Regions from separate parts of the Rhizobium lentis genome, predicted to be linked through region 1. Evidence: riboswitches for the same ligand, from Rfam matches in the RefSeq annotation. Region 1 holds a riboswitch; the other holds the start of a gene.
What was found. A riboswitch is a leader RNA that binds a small molecule or an ion and turns the genes downstream of it on or off. The one in region 1 is predicted to bind S-adenosylmethionine.

Region 1 (14,858 bases):
AGTATCGCGGCCACAAGGGGCCGCAGGGCACGGTGCAGGCGACGGTCTCGGATGCGCAGGAATCCGGCAAGCTGGTAATCGAGGCCGAGAAGATCACCAAGAGATTCGGCGACCGGGCAATCGTTGCACCGTTCTCGATCCGTGTGCATCGTGGCGATTGCATCGGTCTGGTCGGACCGAACGGCGCCGGCAAGACGACGCTGCTGAAGATGCTGACCGGCCAGCTGTCGCCCGATAGCGGCACCGTCAAGCTTGGCACCAATCTGGAGATCGCGACGCTCGACCAGAAGCGCGAGGATCTCGATCCCGAGAATACGCTTGCGAACTATCTGACGGACGGGCGCGGCGAAAACCTGATCGTCAACGGCGAACAGCGGCACGTCACCGGCTACATGAAGGAGTTCCTGTTCCAGCCGGAACAGGCGCGAACGCCGATCAAGAGCCTCTCCGGCGGCGAGCGCGCGCGGCTGATGCTGGCGCGCATCCTGTCGCGGCCGGCAAACCTCCTGATCCTCGACGAGCCGACCAACGATCTCGATATCGAGACGCTCGACCTCCTGCAGGAAATCGTCGCAGGCTTTCCCGGCACCGTCATTCTCGTCAGCCACGACCGCGATTTTCTCGACCGCACCGTAACTTCGACGATCGCACCCGCCATACCTGATGCGCCTGATGGTCGCTGGATTGAATATGCCGGCGGCTATTCGGACATGCTTGCCCAGCGCAAGGGCGCGCTTGAAGAGCGCAAGAAGGCGGCGGAGCGGCCGAAGAGCCAGGAGCCGACACCTGCCGCGGGCGGCTCGAAGGGCAAGCTCTCCTTCAAGCAGAAATTCGCGCTGGACAACCTGCCGAAGGAAATGGCGAAGGCCGAAGCCGAGATCGCCAAGCGAGAACAGGTAATGGCCGATCCCAATCTTTTCACGCGCGATCCTGCAGCTTTCAACCGGCTTGCGGCGGAGATGGAGAAGCTGCGCACCGGTCTGACAAAAATGGAAGAAGAGTGGCTGGAGCTCGAAATGCTGAGGGAAGAGCTGGAAGGTTGATTTTTTCGACCTGCCGGTTTCTGTTCGCAGCCCTGTGGCGGTCGGGTTAGAGCGCCGGCGCGGGCACTGCCGCAGTTCCCACACTGGCGCTGGCGCCGGTCCGGGCGGCGGTCTGCTGCGGCTCCTCGGATCTCGACGGCAGAGCCTGCAGATGCAGCACGCGCGGCTGCAGCACCTCAAGATAGGCTTCGGAGCGGCCGATATAGATCATGCCGGTTTCGGGCATGGAGGTCAGCAGCCTCGCCATCGTTTCCTGCCATTCCGGCTCCATGCCCTCAAGCACTTCGTCGAAGATGATCCAGCGTGGGCGTACCAGCAGCAGGCGCGCAAAGCCGATCGCCTTCTGTTCGTCGCTATCAAGCAGCTTGTCCCAGCGGGCGCGGGTATCGAGCCTTGCGATCAGCGAATGCAGGCCGGCCTTTTCAAGGGCTGCTTCGACGGCTGATTTATCATAGGCATCAGGGTTTTCTGGAAAGGCCAGCGCCTCGCGCAGCGTGCCGCCGGGAACATAGGCAATCTGGGGAACGAACAGCATATCGTCGACCGGCGGCAGGCCCATCGTGCCGCTGCCGCACGGCCAGAGGCCGGCCATGGCCTGGAACAGCAGCTTGCGGTTGACGCTGTGATCGCCGTTGATCATGATTTTTTCGCCGGCCTTGATCGTTACGTCGGTTTCGCGCAGGCGGAAACCGCCGCATTCCTCGATGTCTTCGCCGATCTTGGCGTTGATGACGATATCCTTCAGCGTCAGCGTATCAGGTGCTGTGTTTTCATAGGCGATGCTGTCCTTCAGGTCGTAGTCCTCGTCCATATCGAGGAGGGCCTGGCGGAAATCGGTGACGCGCATCAGCGTGGCGCGCCATTCGGCGATCGGACCGAAATTAGCGACATACCAGCGCAGCGCCGTATTCACCTGGTTGAAGGCGCCGACAGACATCATCAGCTGGCCGAGCGTGAGACCGCCGGAGAAATAGGCGGGAGCGGCGACGATGATCGGAATGACGATCACCAGCCAGCCGTAACCGGCTGAAACCCAGGTGAGGTTGGTGTTGGCCATGGCGAGCCGCTTGACGACCCTCAATACCGAGCTGATGTCGGTGTTGATGCGGCGGCGCTCGTTCTCCTCGCCGCGGGCAACGGTGATCGCCGGCATGTTCTCATTGGCATGCATCAGCGTGAAGCGAAGCTCGGCCTCCTTCGAGAAGCGGTCGGCATTGAGCTTGACCAGCTTGCGGCCGACGACCTGGCTCAGCACCGATGCGGAAGCGGCATAGAAGATCGCCGCCCAGACCATGTAGCCGGGGATCGAGAAGCTGTGGCCGCTGATGTGGAAGACGAAGCCGCTCGACAGCTCCCAGAGGACGCCGATGAAGCTCACCAGAAGAATGGTCGACTGCAAGAGGCCAAGAACGAGCCCGGTCGTGCTCTCGGCGAGGTTACGCGAATCCTCGTGCAGGCGCTGGTCCGGGTTAACGCCGATCAGGCCGCTGGAGGCGAGCCGCAGTGCCCGCTTGCGCTTCAGCCACTGGTCGACCAGATCGCGCGACAGGCCCTCGCGCATATAGAGCGCCGTCATCTGGTTCAGCCAGGCCTGCAGCACATTGAGCAGCAGCAGCGTGCCGGCGATCATCGCGAAGATTTCGAGCTGATGGAAGAATTCGCCGAGGTCGCGGCGTTCCAGCGAATCGTAGAAGGGAGCGTTCCACTCGTTGAGGATAACCTGGCCGTAGGCGGTCAGCAGGATGACGAGAATGAGCACAGTCGCCAGAAACAGCACCTTGCCGCGCACGTGCGAATTCCAGAATGCTGAGAACATCACCCCGAGGCGATATGTCAGGCTGAAATCATACCCTACCCTATCCTGCCTCCGGATTCCCGGCCTCCCCTCGATCTTTTCTGCCATCACGCTTTTCCAACACCGCCCATACTGTCATTATTAACATGGTGGCGTTACCGGTCTATCAACAGATTCTATCAGTCATTAAACTGTGATGAGCCTTGCGTGGGTAGCGCCTGCATGCTTTCGGAGTTGATTCGCGCTTCGACTGGGGCTAATTAAAGGCTCCGTGGTGATTTGGCCGGCCGGCTTGCAGCCACGTTAAAAAAGTCGCTAAAGGGCCGCGTGCGGACCGGTAGCGATTTTTTGTCGCCGCCGGTTTTTTTGTTTTGATCGAGTGACCGCAATGCCCATCAAGATCCCCGATACGCTGCCCGCTTTCGAAACCCTGGTTCAAGAGGGTGTGCGGGTGATGACCGAGACGATGGCGATCCGTCAGGATATAAGACCGCTGCAGATCGGGCTGCTCAACCTGATGCCGAACAAGATCAAGACCGAAGTGCAGATGGCCCGCCTTGTCGGCGCCTCGCCGCTGCAGGTGGAGCTGTCGCTTATCCGCATCGGCGGCCACAAGGCGAAGAACACCTCCGAAGATCACCTGCTGGCTTTTTACCAGACCTGGGAAGAGGTAAAACAGCGCAAGTTCGACGGTTTCATCATAACAGGGGCGCCGATCGAGCTCCTGCCCTATGAGGACGTCACCTATTGGCCGGAGATGCAGCAGATTCTTGACTGGACGGAAACGAACGTGCATTCGACGATGAACGTCTGCTGGGGCGCGATGGCAGCGATCTATCACTTCCACGGCGTTCCGAAGTACGAGCTGAAGGAGAAGGCCTTCGGCGTCTATCGTCACCGGAATCTCAAGCCCTCCTCGATCTATCTCAACGGTTTCTCCGACAATTTCGAGGTGCCGGTGTCACGTTGGACCGAGGTGCGCCGCGCCGATATCGAAAAATCGGACAGCCTGGAGATCCTGATGGAATCCAGCGAGATGGGCGTCTGTCTCGTACATGAGAAGAGAGGACGGCGGCTCTACATGTTCAACCATGTGGAATATGATTCCACCTCGCTCTCCGACGAGTATTTCCGCGACGTCAATGCCGGCGTGCCGATCAAGATGCCGCACAATTACTTCCCGCATAACGATCCCGCACTTCCGCCGCAGAACCGCTGGCGCAGCCATGCGCATCTCCTGTTCGGCAACTGGATCAACGAGATCTACCAGACGACGCCCTATGACGTCGAAGAGATCGGCATGGATCTCTGAGCGGCGTTTCTGCTAATCCCACGGTTGCGGTTTGAGGCAAATGCGGGCAGGTTCCAGTCGAACCCTATAGCGCCGCGCGTCTTGAATCGGATGCGCCAAGAACGGACGATCGATCATGTCGGATAAGTTGAAGCGGGAAGTTTTCGGGCGGACGAAGTCGGGCGAGACCGTCGATCGGGTCGAGATCAGGGGCGGCGGGCTGACCGCCAGAATCATCACTTGGGGCGCAGTGATTCAGGACCTGCGCCTCGAAGGCCATGGCGCGCCGCTACAGCTCGGCTTCGACGATTTCGACAGCTATCCCCTCTATTCGGCTTATTTCGGCGCGACGCCCGGCCGCTGCGCCAACCGCGTCGGCGGCGGCAGGTTTACGCTCGACGGCAAGGATTATCAGCTGGAGCCGAACGAAAACGGCGTCACGCATCTGCATGGCGGCAGCGACAATATCGCCAAGCGCAACTGGACGATCGTCGAGCACGCTGTCGACCGGCTGGTGATGAAGATCGTCGACCCCGATGGCCGTGCCGGCTACCCCGGCAATTGCACCATCCAGGCAACGTTCTGGGTGCACGGCAATGGCGAATTGTCGATCACCTACGAATCGACCAGCGACCAGCCGACGCTTGCCAATGTCTGCCAGCACGCCTATTTCAATCTCGACGGCCGCGAGGATGCGCTCGGCCATGACATCATGATCGCGGCCGAACACTATCTGCCGACCGACGAGAAGCAGGTGCCAACCGGCGAAATCCGCTCGGTCGCCGGCACTGAATTCGATTTCCGCGAGATGGCGCCGATGAAGCGTTTCGTCGGCAGCGAGCAGGTGCTGTACGATCATAATTTCTGCCTCTCCGCAGAACGAACCGCCAAGCGGACCGTCGCGCTTGCCCGCAGTCTCTATTCCGGCGTCTCGCTGGAGGTGCGCAGCACCGAGCCGGGCGTGCAGTTCTATGCCGGTTTCAAGCTGAACACCGGGGCTCCCGGCCTAGGCGGGCGAAGATACGGCCCGTTCGCCGGCTTCTGCCTGGAGACGCAGGTTTGGCCGGATGCCATCAATCACCAAGGCTTCCCGAATGCCGTGCTGCGCCCCGGCGAAGTGCTGCGCCAAGAGACGGATTATATCTTCAGCAAGAGCTGAGTTTCGGTGAACGCATGGCTGTCAAGGTTAGCCGCTATGAAACCCTCGTCGGTTCTCCGCCGAGGGTTTTTTCTTGTCCGCACTGGATTCTGCCTTGCCGATTGGTTCTAAATAGGTTCTATTGTTCCGCCATGGATAGAACCAGTCTGATAGCGGAACTGAACAGCCGCGGCCTGCGCGATGAAGCGCTGACCGGACCGCTTTACAAGCGGCTGGCGCAGGCGTTGACGGGCCTTATGCAGGAGGGGTTGCTGAAGCCCGGCACCGCACTTCCTGGCGAACGCGATCTTGCCGAGGGTCTCAAGCTTGGCCGTGTCACCGTGCGTACCGCCTATCGTGACCTGATGGCCTCCGGCGCGTTGGAATCGCGCCACGGGAGCGGTACCTTCGTATCGAGCAGAGTGGAGCGTATGGAGCAGTCGCTCTGGCGGCTCTCCTCCTTCTCCGCCGATATGCGTTCGCGCGGACGTCTTCCAGCCGCACGGATATTGTCGCGGGCGGTCAATACGCCGTCCCCGGAGGAATCCTTCCTGCTTGGACTTGGCAGCGACGAACCGGTGCTGAGGCTCGACCGCTTGCGTCTTGCCGACGGCCTGCCACTGGCGATCGAACGCGCCGTGGTGCCGATCAAGTTCTTAGGCGGCGATGCCGGCGGCGAGGGATCGCTCTACGATGCGCTGGCGGCCAACGGCCACAGGCCCGTGCGGGCGCTGCAGCGGCTGACGGCGGTAACGCTCGACCCGTCTTCCGCCGCGATGCTGAACGTCAAATCAGGCGCGCCAGCGCTTCTGATTGAACGCGTTTCACGGCTGGAGGACCAGCGCGTCGTCGAATACACCCGCTCGCACTATCGTGGCGATGCTTACGATTTCGTTGCCGAATTGAGAATCGGAGATGACCTATGAGTGAGAACCAGTCGCTGATGCTGCAGGAAGCCGGCCAGTCGCCAGGGGTGGTGGCCACGCTTCTCGAAAAGGAAAAACCGGTCTTCACCGAGATTGCCCGGCTGTTTTCGTCCGCCCGTCCGAGCGTGGTGACGACGGCCGCGCGCGGCTCCTCGGACCATGCTGCCACCTTCTTCAAATATCTCTTCGAGATCACCTGCGGTATTCCGGTCGCCTCGGTCGGTCCGTCGATCGCTTCCGTCTATGGCGCCGCGCTGCATCTTAAGGGCGGCGTCCATTTCACCGTCTCGCAGTCGGGTGCAAGTCCCGATATCGTCGCCCTGCAGGATGCGGCCAAGAAGGGTGGCGCAACCACCATCGCCGTCGTCAACGTCATCGACAGCCCACTCGCAAAACAGGCCGATATCGTTCTCGGCCTCAATGCCGGCGCCGAAAAGAGCGTCGCGGCGACGAAATCCTTCATTGCCTCCGTCGCCGCCCTTTCCGGCGTGACAGCCGCGATCGGCGGCGTTTCCGACCTGCAGACCGCGCTCGCCAAGCTGCCGGAGGCGCTTTCGGCCACCGCCGGGATCGACACGGCCGCCGCCGAGGAGGTGCTGTTCAATGCCACCTCGCTCTATACGGCCGGCCGCGGCCCCGCTTTTGCGATCGCGCTCGAAGCGGCGCTGAAGGCCAAGGAAACCTCCGGCCTGCATGCCGAGGCCTTCTCGCTCGCGGAACTGATGCATGGCCCGATGCGCCTGGTGCAGCCGGGCTTTCCGATCGTCGCCTTCGCCCCCGACGATGCCGCCTTCGCCAATAACGGCCAAGCGCTGGAGCGCCTGCAGAAGCTTGGCGCCACCACCGTCGGCTTCTCCACCCAGCCGCTCTCCGGCATCAATCTGCGCGTGCCGACGACGGGCAACGGCCTCCTCGATCCGCTGGTATCGCTGCTCGTCTATTACCGGCTGATCGAATCGGTGACACGCCGTAAGGGTTTTGATCCCGACCGGCCCGCAAACCTGCTCAAGGTGACGGAGACGGTCTGATGATCCGCAAGATCTTCATCGGCGCCCGCATCTTCGACGGCGATCGTTTCCATGACGACAAGGCGCTCGTCGTTGCCGGCGGCCGCGTCGAAGCGATCATCGCAAGAAGCGATCTGCCTGCCGGCGAGACGATAACGCTGGCCGGCGGCGTCCTGTCGGCGGGCTTCATCGATGCACAGGTCAATGGCGGCGGCGGCCGGATGCTGAACGACGAGCCCTCCGCCGCGTCGATGGATATCATCGCCGGCGGACACCGGCCCTACGGCACGACATCGCTGCTGCCGACGCTGATCACCGACACGTCAGAGGCGACCAATGCTGCCATCGACGCGGCGAAGGAAGCCGTCAAGGCAAACCGTGGCGTCGCCGGGCTGCATCTCGAGGGACCGCATCTGGCGCCCGCGCGCAAAGGCGCGCATCTGGCCGAATTGATGCGGCCGGTTGAGAACAGCGATGTCAAAGCCTTCATCCAGGCGCGGGAGGCCATCGGCACCCTGCTCGTCACCATGGCGGCAGAGCAGGTGACGGTGGCCCAGGTGCGCGAACTTGCGGAAGCAGGCGTCACCATCAGCATCGGCCATTCCGATTGTTCGAGCGAAGCGGCGGAGGAACGTTTCGATGCCGGCGCGCGGGGTGTGACGCATCTCTTCAACGCAATGAGCCAGATGGGGCATCGCGCCCCCGGCCTCGTCGGTGCGGCGATTGATCATCCCTCGACCTGGTGCGGCATCATTGCCGATGGTCATCACGTCGATCCGAAAGCCCTACGCACGGCGCTGCGGGCAAAGCGCGGCGAAGGCAAGCTGTTCTTCGTCACCGATGCGATGTCGCTCGTCGGCTCTGAGAAGGATTCGTTCACACTGAACGGGCGTACCGTCCGGCGCGAAAGGGGCGGCTTCTGCTCGAAGCTGGTGCTTTCCGACGGCACGCTGGCCGGGTCAGATGTCGACATGATCTCGGCGATCCGCTACGGCGTCACCTATCTGGACCTGACGCTCGCCGAGGCTTTGCGCATGGCGACCCTTTATCCCGCCCGTTTCCTGAGACTTCCCGATCGCGGTCACCTCTCGCCGGGCGCGCGCGCCGACCTCGTCCATCTCACCGACGCCCTTGCCGTCACCGCCACCTGGCTTGCCGGCGAGGCGGCCTGAACGTAAGGAGAAGCGGGATGACCGACATTACCGATGTCTATTTCTCCAACCTGATCGGCCGGTTGGAGACGTTGAAGCAGGCGCTTGCCGAGCCGATGGCACAGGCAGCAGCGGTCATTCTCGATGCCGCCCGCAGCGACAAGCGTGTCTATGTCTTCGGCACCGGCCATTCGCACATGCTGGCGGAAGAGGTGCACTACCGTGCCGGCGGGCTTGCCTTCACCGTGCCGGTGCTCGTCGGCTCGGCCATGCTGCACGAGGGTGCGGTCATCAGTTCGGTCTATGAGCGCACGCAGGGCCTGGTGCGGCCGATGCTGGAGCGTTACGGCATGCAGCCGGGCGATGTCATCATCATCGCTTCCAATTCCGGCGTGAACGCCGCGCCGATCGAGGCGGCCGACTATGCGCGCGAAATCGGCGCAAAGGTGATCGCCATCACCTCGATCGCCTATTCCTCAGCGATCGCCAATGGCCGCCGGCGGCTCGCCGACGTCGCCGATGTCGTGCTCGACAACGGATTGCCGCCCGGTGACGCCGTTGTCGACCTCGAAGGCACGGGGCTTCGGGTCGGACCGGTCTCGACGGCGGTCGGGGTGACGATCATCAATGCCGTCTTTGCCGAGGTTGCCTCTGAGCTTGCGAAAGCCGGCGATGCGCCAGTCTATCTCAGTGCCAACATGCCGGGAGCCGCCGAGATCAACCAGAAGCTCGTGCAGAAGTATCGGCCGCGCAATCCGCATCTTTAGAGCATTGAAAACCGTGCGCGGTTTTGAACATCATGCTGTAAAGGCGGCGGATACAAAAAGGCCGGCGCGAGCCGGCCTCCTGATGGGTCGAAACCAGGATCAGTCCTTGGCGCGCTCGACGTAGGAATTGTCTTCCGTCGCGATGACGACACGGGTGCCGGCGTCGATATGCGGGGGAACCGAGGTGCGGATGCCGTTGGAGAGCATGGCCGGCTTGTAGGAAGAGGACGCCGTCTGGCCCTTGACGACCGGTTCGGTCTCGACGATTTCGAGGGTGACGTGGCGCGGCAGCTCGAGCGCCAGCGGGATACCTTCGTGGATCGACAGGATGCAGGTCATGCCTTCCTGCAGATAGGCCTTCTGGTCGCCCATAGTTTCCTGGCTGACGACCACCTGGTCGTAGGTCGCCGGGTTCATGAAGTGGAAGCCCTCGCCATCTTCATAGAGATATTGGAAGTTGACGTCTTCGACGAAGGCGCGCTCGACCTGTTCGGTGGTGCGCCAGCGCTCGGACACCTTCACGCCGTCGACGATGCGGCGCATGTCGACCTGGGTGACCGGCGTGCCCTTGCCCGGATGAAAGTTCTGGGCGGTGAGAACGACGTAGAGCTTGCCGTCCACGTCGAGCACGTTGCCCTTGCGGACCGAAGAGGCGATGACCTTGACCATAAGACTTCCTTGTAACTCGGCTTTCGGCGTCGTAGATGACTGTCGAGACGCCCCAAAGACGCAAATGTTTTTCTTTGGGGGCGCAACTAACCTAAAATCCGGGAAATAGCCACCCCCATACCGGCTTCTCCGGCGAAGAAAGCTTGGAATGAACTTTTCGGCCAAAGCGTCCCCCTGGTGGACCCCGTCCGTGCATGCCGATCGCCGCCCGTTCCTGATCGGGCGCAATGCGATCCAGGCGGCGTTGCGCGGATTTTTCGCGCGCGAGGATTTCATTGAGGTCGATACGGCAGCGTTGCAGATCTCCCCGGGGAACGAGGCGCATCTCCACGCCTTCGGAACGGAAGCCCTGACGACGGACGGGCAGAGGGCGCCATTCTATCTGCACACCTCGCCGGAATTCGCCTGCAAGAAGCTGCTGGCGGCGGGCGAGCAGCGCATCTCGTGTTTCGCCCATGTCTACCGCAATCGCGAGCGCGGGCCGCTGCATCACCCCGAGTTCACCATGCTTGAATGGTATCGCACCGGCGAAAGCTATGAGAGCCTGATGATGGATTGCGTGCGCATGCTGGCGCTTGCGGCCGAAACAGTGAAGACGCCGAAGCTTACATATCGCGGCGCTGAAAGCGATCCTTTTGCCGGGCCGGAGCGGATCAGCGTTGCAGAAGCGTTCGAGCGGCATGCCGGCATCGAACTTCTCGCCTCGGTCGCCGCCGACGGCTCGACCGATCGTAATCATCTGGCGGCCGAACTCAGGCGCGTCGGCATGCGTGTTGCCGATGACGACGGCTGGGCCGACCTCTTCAGCCGGGTGCTGGTCGAAAAGGTCGAGCCGCATCTCGGCTTCGGCCGCATCACCATCCTCGACGAATATCCGGTCTCGGAGGCGGCCCTTGCGCGTCCCTCGGCGCGCGATCCCAGGGTTGCCGAGCGTTTCGAGCTCTATGCCTGCGGCGTCGAGCTTGCCAATGGCTTCGGCGAGCTCACCAATGCGGCCGAACAGCGGCGGCGTTTCGAGATCGAGATGGCCGAGAAGGCGCGGGTCTACGGCGAGACCTATCCGATCGACGAGGATTTTTTGGCTGCAGTGGCGCTGATGCCGGAGGCGAGCGGCATCGCGCTCGGCTTCGACCGGCTGGTGATGCTGGCGACGGGGGCATCGCGCATCGATCAGGTGCTCTGGGCGCCGGTTGCGGAGTACGGACGATGAATGCCGTCAAGTCGATCAAGAGTGTCGACGATCTGATGAAGGCGGGGCTTGCCGCGCCGGCCGACCGCGCGGCGCTCGAAGAGGTGGCCGCGCGTTACGCAATCGCCCTGACGCCTGTCGTCACCAGGCTGATCGATCGCGCCGATCCCGACGACCCGATCGCACGGCAATTCGTGCCTGACCCCGCCGAACTCGTCGTCGCGCCCGAAGAACGCGCCGATCCGATCGGCGACCACGCCCACAGTCCCGTCGAAGGCATCGTGCACCGTTATCCCGATCGCGTGCTGCTCAAGGCCGTGCATGTCTGCCCGGTCTATTGCCGCTTCTGCTTCCGCCGCGAAATGGTGGGGCCGCAGGGCCTCGGCACGCTCGATGCGGCTGCGATGGAGGCTGCGCTCGCTTATATCAGAAGCCATCAGGAAATCTGGGAGGTCATTCTGACCGGTGGCGATCCGCTGGTGGTGTCGTCACGCCGGCTCCGCGAGATCATGGAGGCGCTCGCGGGGATTGCGCATGTGAAGATCGTGCGCTTTCACACCCGCGTTCCCGTCATCGATCCGGAGAAGGTCGATGCGGCGCTGATCGCGGCGCTCAAGGCGAGCGGCAAGACCGTCTATATCGCGCTGCATGCCAACCATGCCAGGGAATTGACGGCGGAAGCGCGCGCGGCCTGCGCCCGCCTCATCGATGCCGGCATTGCCATGGTCAGCCAGTCGGTGCTGCTCAGAGGGGTCAACGACGATCCCGACGTGCTTGCGGAACTGATGAAGGCTTTCGTCGAGATCCGCGTCAAACCCTATTACCTCCATCATCCTGATCTGGCGCCCGGCACCGGTCATTTCAGGCTGACGATCGAGGAGGGGCAGAAGATCGTGGCGGCGCTGCGCGGGCGGATTTCCGGCCTCTGCCAGCCGACCTACATCCTCGATATTCCGGGCGGCCACGGCAAGGCCGTCATCAGCGGAAGCACGGTTCGGGCCATGGGCGACGGTTGTTATTCCGTATCGGATTATCGCGGCGGTAAGCATTCCTATCCGCCTGCCGATTGAGGCAAGCGGGGCTTTTCCGTATCATTTCTGTACTCGCCGTACCGCAAGCCCCACAGAGCATTGGCGCTGGAATGATCTTAGGCAGCTGACAAAAAACGACTATTCGGGCTTTTGCCGGAAGGATCGCTAAAAACGTAACTATGAGCAACAGTCATCTTTAACCCAACCCATTAGCGGAATGTTCTGTTTTCCGCACTAAAAGAACGCTCATGACAAGGCGATGAACGCCGGATCGGGATCATGAGAATCTTGGAGTGATGGGATGAATAAGACAATCCGCGACCTCGTAGCCAAATTCGGCAAGCTTCCTGTCGCAATCGACCAGGTCGCCGACGATGCCGATCTTTATGCCGCAGGTCTGACCTCCTTTGCTTCGGTGCAGCTGATGCTGGGCATTGAAGAGGCGTTCGACATCGAATTTCCCGACAATCTCCTGAACCGCAAATCCTTCGCAAGTATCTCGGCCATCGCCAAGACGGTCGATCTCATCCGGGACGGCCGGAAGGTCGCCTGATGAATTTTCCCGTCAAGATTATAGAGGACGGTCTTGTCGCGCGGGTGGCCCGTGTTGCCGAAATCGCGGCAAAACATGCGGATGCCGTTGACGTCGAAGGCCGCTTCCCCCGGGAAGCCGTGGATGCGATGAAGGCCGAGTGGCTGCTCGGCATCCAGGTGCCGCGCCATCTCGGCGGTGAATCGGCCTCGATCACCGAGATCGCCGAATTGTGTTCGATGCTCGGCCAGGCTTGCGCAGCAAGCGCCATGGTCTTCGCCATGCATCATATCAAGCTCTCGAGCCTCGTCGAACACGGCGCCGACAGCGAATGGCATTGCGACTTCATGCGCCGCATCGCCGCCGAACAGCTGCTGATCGCATCCGCCACCACCGAGGGCGGGATTGGCGGAAACCTGCGCAACAGCATTTGCGCAGTCGAGGTCGACGGCGATCGCTGCCGGCTCGAAAAGGATGCGACCGTCATTTCCTACGGCTCGCATGCCGACGCCATCCTCATCACCTCGCGCGCCCATGCGCAGGCAGCCTCCTCCGATCAGGTGCTGACGGCCTTTACGAAGGACCAGTACACGCTCGAGAAAACGCATGCCTGGAATACGCTCGGCATGCGCGGCACCTGCTCCGACGGCTTCCTCTTCAAGGGTCAAGCGCCGGCGCATCAGATCCTGCCGAAGCCTTTTGCGGAGATCGCGGCGCAATCGATGCTCGCATCTTCGCACCTGTTATGGAGCGGCGTCTGGTATGGCATCGCGGTCGATGCGGTGGCCCGCGCCCAGTCCTTCGTGCGCGCCGCCGCCCGCAAGGCGCCGGATTCCCAGCCGCCCGGCGCACTCCGCCTCGCCGAGGTCTCGAACCTGCTGCAGATGGTGAAATCCAACGTGGTTGCCGGCCTCAAGGCCTATGAAGATGCCAAGGCCGATCCCGACAGGCTGTCATCGATGGGCTTTGCGGTGGCGATGAACAACGTCAAGATCGCCTCTTCCGAGACGATCCTGGAGATCGTCAATCACGCCATGCTGATCTGCGGCATCATGGGCTACAAGAACGGCACGCCCTTCAGCCTCGGTCGCCATCTGCGGGACGCGCATTCCGCACAGCTCATGATCTCGAACGACCGCATCCTCGGCAATACGTCGAGCATGCTTCTCGTCCATAAGCAGGACACTAGCCTACTGGGGTAAAGTCATGGATATGCAGACCTCGTTTCTGGACCGGCTCTTCGAGTCCGGCCTGCTGATCGATACCGGCGTCGACGGTCTTTACGGCCGCAGCGGCCAGTTCGAAGATGTCATAACCGCCTTCGAACGGCTGATCGATACGTTCGGCGGCGCCGACGGCGCCGAGGCGATGCGTTTCCCGCCCGGCATGAACCGCGCACTCTTCGAAAAGAGCGGCTACATGAAGAGCTTCCCGCAACTTGCCGGCACGGTGCACAGCTTCTGCGGCAGCGAGCTCGACCATATGAGCCTGCTGCAATGCATGGAAGTCGGCGATGACTGGACCAAGGACCAGAAGGCCACCGACATCGTGCTGACGCCGGCGGCTTGCTATCCGCTCTATCCGACGGTCGCCAAGCGCGGCAACCTGCCGAAGACGGGCGGCCTGTTCGATCTGCAGTCCTACTGCTTCCGCCATGAGCCGTCGAAGGATCCCGCCCGCCAGCAGCTGTTCCGCATGCGTGAATATGTCTGTATGGGGAAGGAACAGCACGTCACCGATTTCCGCCAGCGTTGGATGGATCGCGGCGTCGAGATGATGAAGCAGGTCGGCCTCGATGTGACCATCGACGTCGCCAACGACCCGTTCTTCGGCCGGGCCGGCAAGATGATGGTCAACAACCAGCGTGACCAGAACCTGAAGTTCGAACTGCTGATCCCGATCACCTCGGCTGCCAACCCAACCGCCTGCATGAGCTTCAACTACCATCAGGATTCCTTCGGCTTGAAGTGGGGCCTCAATCTCGAAGACGGCAGCGTCGCACACACGGCCTGCGTCGGCTTCGGCCTGGAGCGCATCGCGCTCGCCCTCTTCCACCACCATGGGCTCGACGTGAAGGCGTGGCCGGCGAGCGTACGGAAAACGCTGTGGGGCTGATGACGTCGACGACATCGGTCTTCTCTGGGATCAGCCCGGAAACCTACCGGCAGCACGTGCTGCATGCAGGCGAGCGGGCATGGCCCGAAACCAACTGCTATGTCGATCTCTGGATCGAGGTGCTGGCGACGTCGGGCGCAGCACCCGAGGCGATGCTGGGTTTCACCCTGTCGCAGGATTTCGAAGGCGATCAGTTCACCTTCT
Region 2 (14,858 bases), 660 kb from region 1:
CGCGGCGACCGACGCCGATGCGAGCCGCTTCCAGCTCGAAAGGAGCGGCGATCATTTCGTCCGGCTCGACCGGCAGACGGGAGCGATGTCGATCTGCCAGGACAAGGACGGCGCGCTGGTGTGCCGCATGGCGGCCGACGAGCGGGCGGCCTATGAGGACGAGATCGACCGGCTCTCCCAGCGAGTGACGAAGCTGGAACAGGGCGGCCTCATCCAGCGCGCGCTGCCGAGCGATGCCGAAATCGACCGTTCGATCAGCATCATGGAGCGGATGATGAAGAGTTTCATGGGTATGGTTAAGGAGCTCCAATCCGAGGACAAGGCCAATCCCCTTCCGCAGAAGACCTGATCTGGTATAGTCATCCGGAGAAGGCGGCCTGCGGCGCGGAGGGATGGCGACGCAAGCGGCGTGATCGAGCTCTTGGGAGGGAGTCTTCGATGCAGGAACAAACCATCATCATTGCGGACGATCATCCGCTGTTTCGGGACGCATTGCGTCAGGCGGTAATCGGTATGGAAGGCCGGCAGGCGATCGTCGAGGCCGGCGATTTTGCGGCCGCGCGCCGGGCGGCCGGCGCCCATGCGGATGCCGACCTGATGCTGCTCGATCTCGCCATGCCCGGCGTCAGCGGCTTTTCCGGCCTGATGGCGCTGCGGGCCGAATTCGCCAGCCTGCCGATCGTCATCGTCTCGGCCACCGACGACGCGACGACGATCCGCCGGGCGCTGGAACTCGGCGCTTCCGGCTTCATTTCCAAATCCTCCGGGATCGACGACATCCGCCGCAGCATCCAGACGGTGCTGGCCGGCGACATCGCCACGCCGGAAAGCTATCGCGACGGCCAGGAGCAGGATCCCGACGTCGCCGACCTGATCCACCGCCTGCATACGCTGACGCCGCAACAGAGCCGGGTGCTGACCATGCTGGCCGAAGGCCTCCTGAACAAGCAGATCGCCTACGAACTCGGCGTCTCCGAGGCGACGATCAAGGCGCACGTCTCGGCGATCCTCTTGAAACTCAATGTCGACAGCCGCACGCAGGCCGTCATCCAGCTCGGCAAGATCAACATGGCAATGGTCGCCTGAGCGGAGCCGAAGCCGCCGGTCGCAGGATTTTATTCCTTCTTTACCTTTACGGGTGGCGCCTGGTCGGTTAAGATTGCGCCCGGCTGAAGCGCGGCCTGAAACAGGCTGCACGGAATCGGGCGCGCATATGCTGTCACACGAGCAGATCTGGGAGGCGATCGACAGGCTTGCCGAACGGCACGAGCTGACGCCCTCCGGTCTTGCGCGCCGCGCCGGGCTCGACCCCACCTCCTTCAACAAGTCGAAACGGCTTTCCGCCGATGGGCGTCTGCGCTGGCCCTCGACGGAATCGATCGCCAAGGTGCTCGATGCGACCGGCGCGAGCATGGAGGAGTTTCTCGCCTTCCTGCGGCCGGCCGCCGATTCGTCCGGCGAGCGGGCCAAGCACCCGGAGAGTCACCGGCAAGCCGGCGCCATTCCGCTGCTCGGCTTCGCGCAGGCCGGCGCCGGCGGCTTCTTCGACGATGGCGGCTTTCCGGCCGGCCAGGGCTGGGACGTGGTGGAATTTCCGGCCAATCCATCTCAGAAATCCGGGGTCTATGCGCTGGAGGTGCAGGGCGAGAGCATGATGCCGCTCTACCGCGACGGCGATGTGCTGATCGTCGAGCCTGGGGCGCAGGTGCGCCGCAACGACCGCGTCGTCGTGCGCACAAACGAGGGCGAAGTGATGGCCAAGGTGCTGCTGCGCCGGAGCCCGCGGTCGATCGAGCTGATGTCGCTCAATCCCGAACACCCCAACCGCACACTCGATCTGTCCGACGTCGATTGGATCGCCCGCATCATCTGGGCCAGCCAGTAGGAAGATATTCCATGCGCCCTGCCGCCGTCTTAACAGGTATCACGGGGATGGCGGTAGTGGTCGGCCTGCTGATGACGGGTGAAGCGAGGCTTCGCGGCAGCACGGCAGGGAGCAAACCGCAGCCGTGGAGGAGACGGCGGCCGCCGCGCCCGATGTTGCCCCCGAGGGCACCGAACCGGCAGCGACGATATCGGACGAACGCGCCGAAATGATCGCCCGCTCGGCGGAACCGGCGGCCCCGCCCCCTCTGGCGGCGACTGACGGCACGGCGCCCAACCCCGCAACTGTCGCGCAGCAAACAGCGCAGGCTGACAGCCCAACGGCAAGTCCCGCCGGGAAAAAGGCGACGGAGCTGCCAAGGCCGCTGGTCGAGAATGCCGGCCGTCTTTCCTTCGGCGAGCGCAGGCTCCAGCTCGCCGGCATCGTCCCCACGCCGGCCGACAGAATATGCGGGCCGGCAGGCCGGCAATGGCCTTGCGGCATGATGGCGAAGACGGCGCTGCGCCAGCTCTTGCGCAACCGCAGCCTCACCTGCGATCTCGATACAGTCGAATGGAAGGGAACGGCGATCGCCTCCTGCCGGCTCGGCACCCAGGATCTCGGGACGTGGCTTGCCGAAAACGGCTGGACGGAAGCAGAGGCGGGTTCGCCGCTTGCATCAGTCGCCGAGAAGGCGAAGCAGGCGCAGAAAGGCATTTACGGCAGAGACCCGCGCCGCAAATGACAGGCCGTCCGCCGGGATGCTGCCAATCCCTTGTAATGGCCGTCGCCAATTCCTAATCTCGGCTGATCGAAAAAGGAATCACCGATGAATAAGCCGCTTTCCGCCCATGACGCCCTGATCTATGTGATGGTGATGGCATCCGCCGTCGACAGCACGATGAACGACCGGGAGATGACGAGGATGGGCCAACTGATCGGCTTCCTGCCGGTTTTCAAGGATTTCGATGACGATAAGCTGATTCCGATAGCGCGTGATTGCGCCTCGCTGCTGGCTGGGCCCGAGGGCCTCGACGTCGTTCTCGAAACCGTGCGCGACACCTTACCCGCAAAACTCTACGACACTGCCTATGCACTTGCCGTCGAAGTGGCCTCCGCCGACCTCTCGGTCAAGGCGGAGGAACTGCGGCTGCTCAGCCTGCTGCGTGACCGGCTCGGCCTCGACAAGCTCACTTGCGCGGCGATCGAACGCAGCGCGATTGCCCGCTTCCGCAAGGGCTAAACCGTATCCCTCAATAAAGTCCGTAGGGAAAATAGCGCAGATAGATTTCCTGAAGACGGCCATTGCGCGACAATGCGGCAAGCGCGTGGTCGATGGCCGAGGTCAGCACGCTGTCCTTCTGCCGCAGCATGATCGTCATGCCCTCGCCGAGGAAAAGTTCGGAGAGATAGGGGCCATCAAACAGCGCGCAGCATTTGTCCGATGCCGGCGAAGAGACCCAGAAAGAAAGCTGCAGAGCATCGGCGAAGGCGGCATCGACCTTGCGCTCCTTCAGCGCCGCAAGCAGAGCCTCCTTCGTGTCGAAGGCCTGTGCTTTCAGCGCCGGGAAAAAGGCGGCCAGCATCGCCTCGTGTACCGTCCCTCTGACGACACCGACGGGGCGGCCGGCGAGGGCGGCAGCCGTCTTGCCGTCGACTGGTATCGCGAGGTTGCGCACGAAGCGCGCCGGCAGCATCAGATAAGGCCGGGAAAAGACAAACTGCCGGCGCAGCTCCGGCGTCACCGCAAGGCCGGCGATGACGGCATCGCCCTGCGAGGCGGCGAGCGCATCCTTCAGATCGGCGAAAGGCATCGCCTGGATCTGGCACTTGTCCGAAATCTCCAGCTCACCGCAGATTTCGCGGGCGAGATCGACGTTGAAACCGGAAAGCTTGCCGTTCTGATCGGTGAAATTGAAGGGCGGGAAATCGACCGACGTCAGGAAGCGCAGGCGGACCAGCGAGGAAAGATCGGGCCTGGCCAGACGTTCGCGAGCGTCAAAGAGCAGCGGCAGCGAGGGAGCAGCCTGCTGGGCGGATGCTGCTTGACCCGACAAAAGTGCTGACAAAAACAGGCCGAAGGCGAGGAAAGCCCAGAGAGTCGGAGGTACCAGCTTAGATTCGATCATCGTGATCCGGTCTCGGGTTCAAAGCGAAGCAGTGCGGGGTTGCAGAGAAGTAACAGAGTCATGGCCGGCGGGGAATATCCATCGGCAAGGGAGCGGGTGAGCGAACCCATCAGCCTCCGGCAGCGCTTCCGACATCAGCTGACCCGGCTCGCCCTTCGAGGCCCCTGCGGGGCACGTCAGGATGCGGCCCCTTGAGCGCTGGCGCGAGCCTCTGCCGGCACCTGCTCTGGTGGCCGGTATGCCTCCCAATTGGAGGTGTGTTCGCATAGGCGCGTTAGCGCGGAATTAAAGAATATCGCCTCTATTTGTCGCGACGATACGGGCCCGACAGCCGATTGCATGATGCATGCGTCAATCCACTTTTCCTGAGCCGCGACATTTGAAGCAGCGCTCTTTACACAATTGATTTCAAAGCACCGGGCGCGCCACACGCCCAGCCAACCGGGTGACATTTCCCATGCTGAAGCATCTGAAAATCCGCACGAAAATCATCTCGGTCGTCGCATTTCTCGGCCTCATCTCGATGACGGGGCTCGTCTATGTCATCTCCGAGTTCCGCCGGGCGGACGCCGCCTACAGCGCCTTCATCGATCGTGAGGCGACGGCCTCGATGCTGAGCGCGCGGGCGAGCGCGTCAGTGGTGGCCTCCGTGCTGCAGGTCACTCTTCTGGCCGACGCGAAACCCGATACGCCGGCCTTCCAGACGGCGCTCACCACACCGAGCAAGCTGCCGCAGGCCCGTGACCGAATGAAACAGGCGCTGGCGCTGGTCCCGAGCCGCAAGGCGGCGATCGACGAAATTCAGGCCGGCATCGATGACATCGAAACCCTGGCGAACAAGATCACTGAACAGAGCAAAGCCAAGGACAGCGCCGGTGCGGCTTCGAACGTTGCCCTGATCAACGCCAAACTCAATGCGCTGACGCCGAAGATGATCGCCAACAATGATGCGATGATGGCGCTGCTCAACGATGGCGGCGACGTGCTCTCGGCTTCCGTCAACGGGCGGATCACCTTCTCCTTCGCTCTGATCGGCATCGCCGTTGTCCTGGCGATCGGTTGCGGCGTCGCCGTGGCGCAGAAGGGTATCGCCGGCCCGATGACGAGGCTCAGCCTGCGCATGGCGCGGCTTGCCGAAGGCGACACCGACAGCGAGATCGCCGGTCTCGAACGCCGCGACGAAGTCGGCCAGATGGCACAGGCCGTTTCGATCTTCCGCGACAACGCCATCGAGCGCCGTCAGATCGAGGCCCGCGCCGAGGCAGACCGGAGCGTCAGCGACGGCGAGCGCCGCGAACGCGAGGCGCAGAAAGCACGCGAGGCAGCCGAGCTCGAACGCGCCGTCGCAGCGCTCGGCGATGGCCTGCGCCGCCTGGCCGCCGGCGATCTCGCCTCGCATATCGACGAGCCCTTCGTTGCCCATCTCGATGCACTGCGCCAGGATTTCAACCACTCGGTCGAGAAGCTCAACGAGGCCATGCAGGCGGTCGGGGCCAATGCGCGGGCGATCGGCGCCGGCGCCAACGAGATCCGTTCCTCCGCCGACGAACTGTCCCGGCGAACGGAACAGCAGTCGGCCTCCGTCGAAGAAACGGCAGCGGCGCTGGAAGAGATCACCACGACGGTGCGCGACGCCGCCAAGCGCGCCGAGGAGGCGAGCCAGCTCGTCACCCGCACGCGCCACGGCGCTGAAAAATCCGGAGAAATCGTCCGCAAGGCCGTCGCCGCGATGCGGGAGATCGAAAAGTCCTCCGGCGAAATCTCCAACATCATCGGCGTCATCGACGACATCGCCTTCCAGACCAATCTGCTGGCCTTGAATGCCGGCGTCGAAGCCGCCCGCGCCGGTGAAGCCGGCAAGGGCTTTGCGGTCGTCGCCCAGGAAGTGCGCGAACTGGCACAGCGTTCCGCCAAGGCGGCCAAGGAAATCAAGGACCTGATCAACAATTCCGGCACGCATGTCCAGACCGGCGTCACGCTGGTCGGCGAGACCGGCAAGGCGCTCGATGTGATCGTCACCGAGGTGCAGGAGATCAACCAGCACGTCCACGCGATCGCCGAAGCTTCGCGTGAACAGTCGATCGGGCTGCAGGAGATCAACACCGCCGTCAACACCATGGACCAGGGCACGCAGCAGAATGCGGCGATGGTCGAGCAGTCGACGGCCGCCAGCCACAACCTCGCCACCGAAGCGGCGGCGCTCAACAGCCTGCTCGGCCAATTCCGGCTGACGGGCACCGGCGGCTTTGCCGCCGCCGCACCGATCGCGTCTGCGGCGCCGCGGGTGGCCCCGCGCCCGGCAGTCAAGTCAGCGCCGATCCGCATCGCTAGGGAAGGCACAGCGCGCCCGGCCGCCTCACCGGCCCGCGCGCTCAGCCAGACACTCGCCAACGCTTTCGGCGCCGGCAGCAGCACGCCGTCGAGCCAGGATGGCGACTGGACGGAGTTCTGAGCCGGCAAGAGGCACGCCCGTCCGGTTCGCGCGGATAGCTGCCCCTCACCCTAACCCTCTCGCCGTAAAAACGGGGCGAGGGGACGTGCCCAGCGAGAGGTCGGCGGGGAACGGAGAGGTCGCGGCACATCCCCTTCCCCCCGTTTACGGGGGTCCGAAGGACGGGTCGAGACCAGTGGCTCGACCCCGGTCGGTGGCGGCAGCCGGATGAGGGGCGGACGGCGGACGCCGCCCTTCTATTTGGTGGGCTAACCCGGCCGCCAACCCACTTCGACCAGAATGTTTCCAGGCGCCGTGCAATAAAACAGCCAGCCGCCGCGCATCGCCGCCGGAGGGCCGGAAAGCGCAGCGCCGGCAGCAGCCAGCCCGGCATGGACCGCATCGACATTCGCTCTTTCAGGCAGGATGAAGCCGATATGATAGGTCTGACGCTGCAGGTCGACCTGATCGGCGGTGCCGAACTTGGCGATCGCGTGGCTGAAGACGATTTCGAGGCCGGAATCGTCTTCCAGGATCGCCAGACCATTCTGGCCGCGCATATCCTTCAGCCTCAGGCCGAAGTGGCGGATGAAGAAATCCGCCGTCGCGGCAATATCGGGTACGTGAAAATCGAGATGGTTCAGGCGCATGACAGTCTCCGTTTGAATCCCGGGACTGCCTTTTGCCGTCTCCGCATGCCGCCGGGATCCCGCATTTCCATGCGGATCACGTCGCGGGTTCTCGTGCCATGGCACGGAGCAGAGCTTCTTGAGAGCGTCGTTTTCGCTCTCGCGGAAGGGATCGGGCTTACCTCAACCGATCCTGCCTTTTTCGACGAAACCGATCTAGCATACGGCACCACTTTCGGCAATGGAGAGGTCGAGCCGATCACGGCCTTCCAACCGGTGCATCCAGAAGGCGTGAACGCGGGCGCACAGTTGCATCTGGCGTGCTCCATCCGATCGAGAGTAAGATCGGGTGGTTCGTCGCGTCGGAGGGGATAGACATGAAACCCGCAATCATTGGCCTCATCGGCACTCTCGCTCTCACGGGATGCAACACCGTCAGCTACAGCGGACCGGGGCTCGAACCCATTCCCGGCAGCATCACCTATGACGGCCAGCCGCGCAGCAAGCTCACCAAATCGCCGCCCGGCTCCTCCTTCCCGCATGATTTTATCGACCAGTACGGCCAGCAGGTGGAGGAAACCTACATCATCCAGCCCGACCGGAGCCTGATCATCGCACACCGCCGGTATAAGCCGATCCGGTTTTTCGGGGATTAGGGCCTGGGGATATGGATTTGGAGCGGGTGAAGGGAATCGAACCCTCGTATTCAGCTTGGGAAGCTGCTGCTCTACCATTGAGCTACACCCGCGATGGGCTGAGATTTCCAACAGATGGGGGCCGCTGTCAAGTCAAAGCACGCCAGGCCGGCTTCAGATGCGAAAGTGCTTCGAGAGCTTGAGGCCCTGCGCCTGGTAGTTGGAGCCGAGGCCGGAGCCGTAGAGGCTGGCCGGTTTTTCCTGCATATGCTCATAGACCAGGCGACCGACGATCTGGCCGTCTTCGAGGATGAAGGGGACTTCGTGGCTGCGCACTTCGAGCACGGCGCGGCTGCCGCGCCCTCCGGCCGGCGCATGACCGAAGCCAGGATCGAAGAAGCCGGCGTAATGGACACGGAATTCGCCGACCAGCGGGTCGAAGGGGGTCATCTCGGCGGCATAATCCGGCGGCACGTGCACGGCCTCACGCGAGACGAGGATATAGAATTCGTCGGGATCGAGGATCAGCTCGTTGCGGCCGCGGCTATAGAGCGGCTCCCAGAAATCGAAGATATCGTGCTGATCCTTCTCATCGACATCGACGACGGCGGTGTGATGCTTGCCGCGATAGCCGATCAGGCCGTCCTTGTCGCCTGTCAGGTCGATCGACAGCGCAATGCCGCCACCGGAAACGTTCGGCTGCTTGGCTGCAACCAGCGTTTCGCTTTCATGCAGCTTCAGGAGTTCCGGCTCGCCCAGCACGGACTGACCGACGCGGAAGCGGATCTGCGACAGGCGCGAGCCGCGGCGCACGACGATCGGGAAGGTGCGCGGGCTGATTTCGAGATAGAGCGGGCCGGAGTAACCAGCCGGGATCTTGTCGAATTCCTGCGCATAGTCGGTGATGACGCGGGTGAAGATATCGAGCCTGCCGGTCGAGCTCTTCGGATTGGCCGAGGCGGACATGTCGGCCGGCAGCGCCAAGCTCTCCATCAGCGGCACGATATAGACGCAGCCGGTCTCGAGCACCGCGCCCTGGGAGAGATCGATCACATGCAGGCTCAGCCGGTCGAGCTTGTCCGACACCAGATGCGAGGGGCCGGGCATGAAGGAGGCGCGCACTCGAAAGGCCTTGCTTCCTAAGCGCAGGTCGAGACTTGCCGGCTGGATCTGATCGCGGTCCAGCTCCCGCTCGGAGTTCAGACGCCCCGTTTCGAACAGCGCCGCGATCGCGCGGTCCGCCAGAATTCCAGTGTCGCGAGCCATCATGCCCCATCCATCATTTTGCGGCCGACAAAACCAAACTCGGGGAATTGACGCAAGCAGCTAACAGCAGTATTGCAGAATTATCCCGTGGTGATTTGGCCGGTCGGCTTGCAGCCACGTTAAACAAGTGGCTAAAAAGACCGGGTTATGAAACCGGTCTGCTTTTGCGGCCGGTTTTTTTGTTATGTGAAGGTGATGGCATGAGCAAGACCTGGCGCCCGGCAACCCAACTCGTCCACGGCGGAACCTTGCGTTCGCAGTATGGCGAGACGTCCGAGGCAATCTACCTCACGCAGGGCTTCGTCTACGAGACGTCGGAAGCGGCCGAGGCCCGCTTCAAGGGCGAAACCGACGGCTTCATCTACGCCCGCTACGGCAGCCCGACCAACGACATGTTCGAAAAGCGCATGTGCATGCTCGAAGGCGCCGAAGACGCCCGCGCCACCGCCTCCGGCATGGCGGCCGTCGCCGCCGCCGTCCTCTGCCAGGTCAAGGCGGGCGACCATATCGTCGCCGCCCGCGCCCTCTTCGGCTCCTGCCGCTGGGTCGTCGAAACGCTGGCACCGAAATACGGCATCGAGTGCACGCTGGTCGACGGCCGCGATCTCGCCAACTGGGAAAGGGCGATCCGCCCGAACACCAAGGTGTTCTTCCTGGAAAGCCCGACCAATCCGACACTCGAAGTGATCGACATCGCAGGCGTTGCCAGGCTCGCCAATCAGGTCGGCGCCAAAGTCGTCGTCGACAACGTGTTTGCAACGCCGCTCTTCCAGAAGCCGCTCGAACTCGGCGCTCATATCGTCGTCTATTCCGCCACCAAGCACATCGACGGCCAGGGCCGCTGCCTCGGCGGCGTGGTGCTTTCCGACAAGGAATGGATCGATGAAAACCTGCACGACTACTTCCGCCATACCGGCCCGGCAATGTCCCCCTTCAATGCCTGGACCCTTCTGAAGGGCATCGAGACGCTGCCGCTGCGCGTCAAGCAGCAGACGCAGAATGCGGCAAAGATCGCCGACTTCCTGGCCGAGCAGAGCAAGGTCGCCAAGGTGATCTATCCCGGCCGCAAGGACCATCCGCAGGCCGATCTCATCGCCAAGCAGATGACCGGCGGCTCGACGCTGGTCGCCTTCGAGCTGAAGGGCGGCAAGGAGGCGGCCTTCGCGCTGCAGAACGCGCTGGAGATCATCAAAATCTCCAACAATCTCGGCGACAGCAAGAGCCTGATCACGCATCCGGCAACGACGACGCACAAGAACCTGACGGAAGAGGCGCGCGCCGAGCTCGGTATCTCTGCGGGCACGGTCCGCCTTTCGGCCGGTATCGAGGATACCGACGACCTGATCGAGGATTTCGCGCAGGCGCTCGCCAAGGTCTCGGCCTGACCAACTGGAAGAGCGGCTGGACCTCATCCGGGTCCGGCCGCGCCATCGACGGAACAAGTTCGCCGGCGCCGGCGTTGCGAAGTAAAATTAACATTGACGATTAGGCTTAACGGCTGAAACCCATTCACTATTGGTCGTTTCAATGACGATCAACATTCCGTTTCTTGACGGACGGGGTCTCTTTATAAGATACGGGTAACATATCTTGACTAAGGTGCAAGGCATGTATCGCGCCCTCACAAGAGATATCGAAGTCGTGGTCGAACCGTTCTATCTGGAGGAGCAATCCGATCCGGAGGACGATCGCTATGTCTGGGGTTACCGGATTGTCATCAGCAACAATTCCGGCGTCGCCGTTCGCCTGGTCAACCGCTATTGGAACATCACCGACCAGAACGGGGTGGTGGACGAGGTGACCGGGCCCGGCGTCGTCGGTGAACAACCGCGGCTTAGCCCCGGCGACAGCTACGAATATTCCTCCGGCTGCCCGCTCGACACGCCGTCGGGCCTGATGTTCGGTCATTACCAGATGGAAACCGATGAAGGCGAGCTGTTCGACGTCGATATCCCTGCCTTCTCGCTGGATTCCCCGGGTCTGCTGCGCGTGCTGAATTGAGAGCGTAGGTTCGCTCGTTCGTCAGTGCAAACACGAACGCCGTGCTTGCCGTATGGGTCCTCGGGTCAAGCCCGAGGACGACGGAGGGCGGGACAACGACCGGCAAGAGGCGAGCGGTCGGGAGCAAATTCATCAAAAGTGTCCCAGTGGATTTGTTGGACGTGGGGTCTGCTTAACGTGTTTGCGCATTTTGCTGGAATTCCGAGACGTCCCGCCTCTTGCCGCTCGTTTCTCCCCACCCTCCGTCGTCCTCGGGCTTGACCCGAGGACCCATGCAGCAAGCACTGCGCGTGGATGCCGCCGGCTGCAGCCTTCCAGTCAGTACCAACATGGACGCCGTACCCTCGGTCGTAGATCCTCAGGCTTGCCCAGACATCAATCGACTAAAGGTCGAAAGGATCCGAGGCCTGAGTACCTGGCTTTGCTTCCAATGGATCTTTGGATCGCGGCGGCGCTGGCTGTTTTGCGACCGCATCATCTACCGCGTTTTGGCAGGCGAGCAACTCATCCGCTGCCCTGGCGAAATCTTTCAGACGGAGGGCTGCAATCTGCTTTCCTCTAAAGCTGGCGCGGAAACTCAGTTTACCCTCAAACTCCGCAATCAAGTCAGGATCCTTGAAATCAATCCATAATGATTTGAGGCCAGGCATATCCAGTCCCCTTGCATCAGCCGTCCATTTAAACTGGTCCAACGAGAGCTCGATGGGATAATGCTTACCTTTCTCCAGGGATTTCCAGTTTGGATTTCCGAGCATGATGTAAAAAGGGTTGTCTTTCTTTCGGAAATTGAAACCAAGACGAATAATGGTGTTGTCATCAAAGGAAGTCAGAACAAAACAGCCATTGTCTAAAGTCGGATCGATAGCCACGCTCCAGCCGCCGACTTCTTTCCATTGGATTGTCTCTTGGTCAGCTAAGACAATCCGTGGCATGGCAGCAATGAATGCGAGTACGAAATATAAAAGGCGCACGAGGGCAGCTCCCCAAAGTACCAGTTGGGCAATAGGCGCACAGTAACTACCGAAAGTCGAGTCACTGTGCAGCTGCAATGCGCATCTTTTTCGCGCCAAGCGCGACCAAATGTTATTGCGCCGGCTGAAGCTCGGCCGCTTGGAAGCGATAGGTGGTCGAGCAGAACTCGCAGGTGACCGATATCTCGCCATTTTCCTGGCTGGCCTCGATCTCCTCGGCGGTGAAACCCTGCAGCACGTGACCGATCTTTTCCCGCGAGCAGCTGCAGCGGTCGAAGACGGCGCGCGGTTCGTAGACGCGCACGCCGCGCTCGTGGAACAAGCGGAACAACAGCCGCTCGGTGCCGACCTGCGGATCGGTCAGTTCATCGGCATCGATGGTCTCGACCAGCGAGCGGGCTTCGACCCAGGCGTCGTCCTCGCCATGCGGGCGGTCGCCGGTGTCGCCGTCACCGCCGTGGAGATCGGGCTGGCGCATGCGCTCCGGCGCCTCCGGCAGGAACTGGGCGACGAGGCCGCCCGCCCGCCAGCGATGGCGCGGCTTGCCGGCGTCATCGCGGTCGAAGAGTTCGGCCGCGGCAAGGCGCACGCGCGTCGGGATCTGTTCCGACTGGCGGAAATAGACACCGGCGATCTCCTCGAGCGAGGTGCCGTCGAGCGCGACGATGCCCTGATACGGCTGGGCGAACTTGCCCTGATCGATAGTGAAGGCGAGCACGCCCTTGCCGAGCAGCTGCTCCGGCTCGGTCTCGCCTGCCGCAACGGCCTTGTCGAGCAGCGCCCGATCGAAACGGGCATAGGCGCGCACATTCTCCGGCGTCGAGAAATCGGCGACGAGGAGATCGACCGGGCCGTCGCCCTTGGTCTGCACCGTGAATTTGCCTTCGAACTTCAACGAGGTGCCGAGCAGCACCGTCAGCACGACGACTTCGGCGAGCAGCCGGGCGACGGGTGCCGGATAATGATGGCGCTCAAGGATGGCATCGAGCATCGGGCCGAGCTGGACGGCGCGGCCGCGCACATCCAGACCTTCTACCTGAAAGGGGACGACATGGTCATCGCCGGCGAAATCGAACTGGCCGAGGGCGGCTGCAGCTTCTGCCATGGCTTTCACTCCTAGTTTTCAAGCGAAGGGTCAGCGTGCCCCTCGCTCGCGCGGCCGCAAGTCTCCGACGCGCGGCGTCCGATTATGGTTCAGATCGCGCCCAGGCACCAAGCAAGAATCGACTTCTGCGCATGAAGACGGTTTTCCGCCTCATCGAAGACCACGGATTGCGGGCCGTCGATCACGTCATCCGTCACTTCCTCACCGCGATGCGCCGGCAGGCAATGCATGAACAATGCATCGTTGCCGGCCTTGGCCATCAAGGCCGCATTGACCTGATAAGGCTGGAAGACATTGTGACCCCGGGCCCGATGTTCCTGATTCATGGAGACCCAGGTATCGGTCACCACGCAATCGGCGCCTGCGACCGCACGGTCGGCATCATGGCAGAGCATGATTTCGGCGCCCTCATTGCGGGCCCAGTTCAGATAGTGATCCTTGGGTTCGGAACCAAGAGGCACGGCCATGTTCATGCGGTAGCCGAAGCGCGCCGCCCCTTCCACCAGCGAATGCAGCACATTGTTGCCGTCGCCGGTCCAGGCGATGGTCTTGCCCTTGATCGGGCCGCGATGCTCTTCGAAGGTCATGATATCGGCCATGATCTGGCAGGGATGGGTGTCGTCCGTCAGCGCATTGATCACAGGCACGGTCGCATGCTCGGCAAGCTCCAGCAGCCTGGAATGCTCGGTGGTGCGGATCATGATCGCATCGACATAGCGCGACAGCACCTTGGCGGTGTCGCCGATCGTCTCGGCGCGGCCGAGCTGCATTTCGGTGCCCGACAGGAAAAGCGTTTCGCCGCCGAGCTGGCGCATGCCGACGTCGAAGGAGACGCGGGTGCGCGTCGACGGCTTCTCGAAGATCATCGCCAGCATCTTGCCGGCGAGCGGCTTGTCGCCCGTGCCGGCCTTGAAGGCCTGCTTGCGGGAAAGCGCATCATTCATGATGGTTCTGAGGTCGGCCGATGTGACGGCCGAAAGATCGAGGAAATGTTTAGGAGCCATGTTCTTACCTGTCGCGCGCCCGAAGGCGGCAATCCCTTTCAAGCCGTCTTCTTGATCTTGGCGACGCGGACGCTCTCGGCGGCGCGCTCGAGACGTACGAGCCCCTCGCGGGCTTCCTCGGCGGTGACGACGAGCGGCGGAAGAAGGCGGATGACGTTGTCGCCGGCCGGCACGCCGAGCAGATGCGCGGCGCGTATCGCCTGCAGCAGTTCGGCCGAGGGAACGGCCGCCTTGACGCCGAGCAGCAGCCCCTCGCCTCTGATATCTTCGATCACATCGGGATAACGATCCTTGAGCGATGCCAGCCCCTGACGGAGGACGAGCGCGACGTCGCGCACCTGCTGCAGGAACCCATCGGCGAGAATGACGTCGAGCACGGCGCTGCCGACGGCCATGGCGAGCGGATTGCCGCCATAGGTCGAACCATGGGTGCCGGCCTTCATGCCGGAGGCGGCTTCGGCCGTTGCGAGGCAGGCGCCGAGCGGAAAGCCGCCGCCGATGCCCTTGGCAACCGCCATGATGTCAGGCGTGATGCCGGACCATTCATGGGCAAAGAGCTTGCCGGTGCGACCGACGCCCGTCTGGACCTCGTCGAGGATCAGCAGCAGGCCCTTTTCGTCGCAGATCTGACGAAGCGCCTTCATGAAGTCTGGAGTCGCCGGACGCACGCCGCCCTCGCCCTGCACCGGCTCAATCAGAATGCCGGCCGTGGCATCGGTGATCGCGGCGCGCACCGCTTCGATGTCGCCGAAAGCCACCTGATCGAAACCCGGCGCCTTGGGACCGAAACCTTCGAGATATTTCTCCTGGCCGCCGGCGGCGA

Region 2: linked by a shared signal. The riboswitch ahead of J0663_RS11360 (O-succinylhomoserine sulfhydrylase) and the one ahead of metA (homoserine O-acetyltransferase MetA) in region 1 are both predicted to bind S-adenosylmethionine.

The regions. Positions count from the first base shown of each region.
Region 1 covers NZ_CP071454.1:1,702,265-1,717,122, forward strand. Annotated here, with positions in the region: gene J0663_RS08170 (ABC-F family ATP-binding cassette domain-containing protein) at 1-1,043, shown strand, start outside; gene J0663_RS08175 (ABC transporter ATP-binding protein/permease) at 1,090-2,946, opposite strand; SAM riboswitch at 3,100-3,177, shown strand; gene metA (homoserine O-acetyltransferase MetA) at 3,227-4,150, shown strand; gene J0663_RS08185 (aldose epimerase family protein) at 4,266-5,288, shown strand; gene J0663_RS08190 (GntR family transcriptional regulator) at 5,420-6,193, shown strand; gene J0663_RS08195 (SIS domain-containing protein) at 6,190-7,221, shown strand; gene nagA (N-acetylglucosamine-6-phosphate deacetylase) at 7,221-8,372, shown strand; gene J0663_RS08205 (SIS domain-containing protein) at 8,390-9,118, shown strand; gene efp (elongation factor P) at 9,218-9,787, opposite strand; gene epmA (EF-P lysine aminoacylase EpmA) at 9,936-10,997, shown strand; gene J0663_RS08220 (lysine-2,3-aminomutase-like protein) at 10,994-12,046, shown strand; gene J0663_RS08225 (acyl carrier protein) at 12,309-12,560, shown strand; gene J0663_RS08230 (acyl-CoA dehydrogenase family protein) at 12,560-13,741, shown strand; gene J0663_RS08235 (amino acid--[acyl-carrier-protein] ligase) at 13,746-14,654, shown strand; gene J0663_RS08240 (DUF1839 family protein) at 14,645-14,858, shown strand, end outside.
Region 2 covers NZ_CP071454.1:2,357,652-2,372,509, reverse strand. Annotated here, with positions in the region: gene J0663_RS11415 (hypothetical protein) at 1-349, shown strand, start outside; gene J0663_RS11410 (response regulator) at 439-1,086, shown strand; gene J0663_RS11405 (S24 family peptidase) at 1,214-1,885, shown strand; partial or broken gene J0663_RS11400 (thermonuclease family protein) at 1,897-2,609, shown strand; gene J0663_RS11395 (tellurite resistance TerB family protein) at 2,694-3,107, shown strand; gene J0663_RS11390 (transporter substrate-binding domain-containing protein) at 3,118-3,993, opposite strand; gene J0663_RS11385 (methyl-accepting chemotaxis protein) at 4,451-6,445, shown strand; gene J0663_RS11380 (VOC family protein) at 6,694-7,074, opposite strand; gene J0663_RS11375 (hypothetical protein) at 7,431-7,709, shown strand; tRNA gene J0663_RS11370 (tRNA-Gly) at 7,728-7,801, opposite strand; gene J0663_RS11365 (2'-deoxycytidine 5'-triphosphate deaminase) at 7,863-8,957, opposite strand; SAM riboswitch at 9,032-9,110, shown strand; gene J0663_RS11360 (O-succinylhomoserine sulfhydrylase) at 9,155-10,339, shown strand; gene apaG (Co2+/Mg2+ efflux protein ApaG) at 10,563-10,955, shown strand; gene J0663_RS11350 (hypothetical protein) at 11,339-11,926, opposite strand; gene J0663_RS11345 (Hsp33 family molecular chaperone) at 12,039-13,031, opposite strand; gene argF (ornithine carbamoyltransferase) at 13,121-14,035, opposite strand; gene J0663_RS11335 (aspartate aminotransferase family protein) at 14,074-14,858, opposite strand, start outside.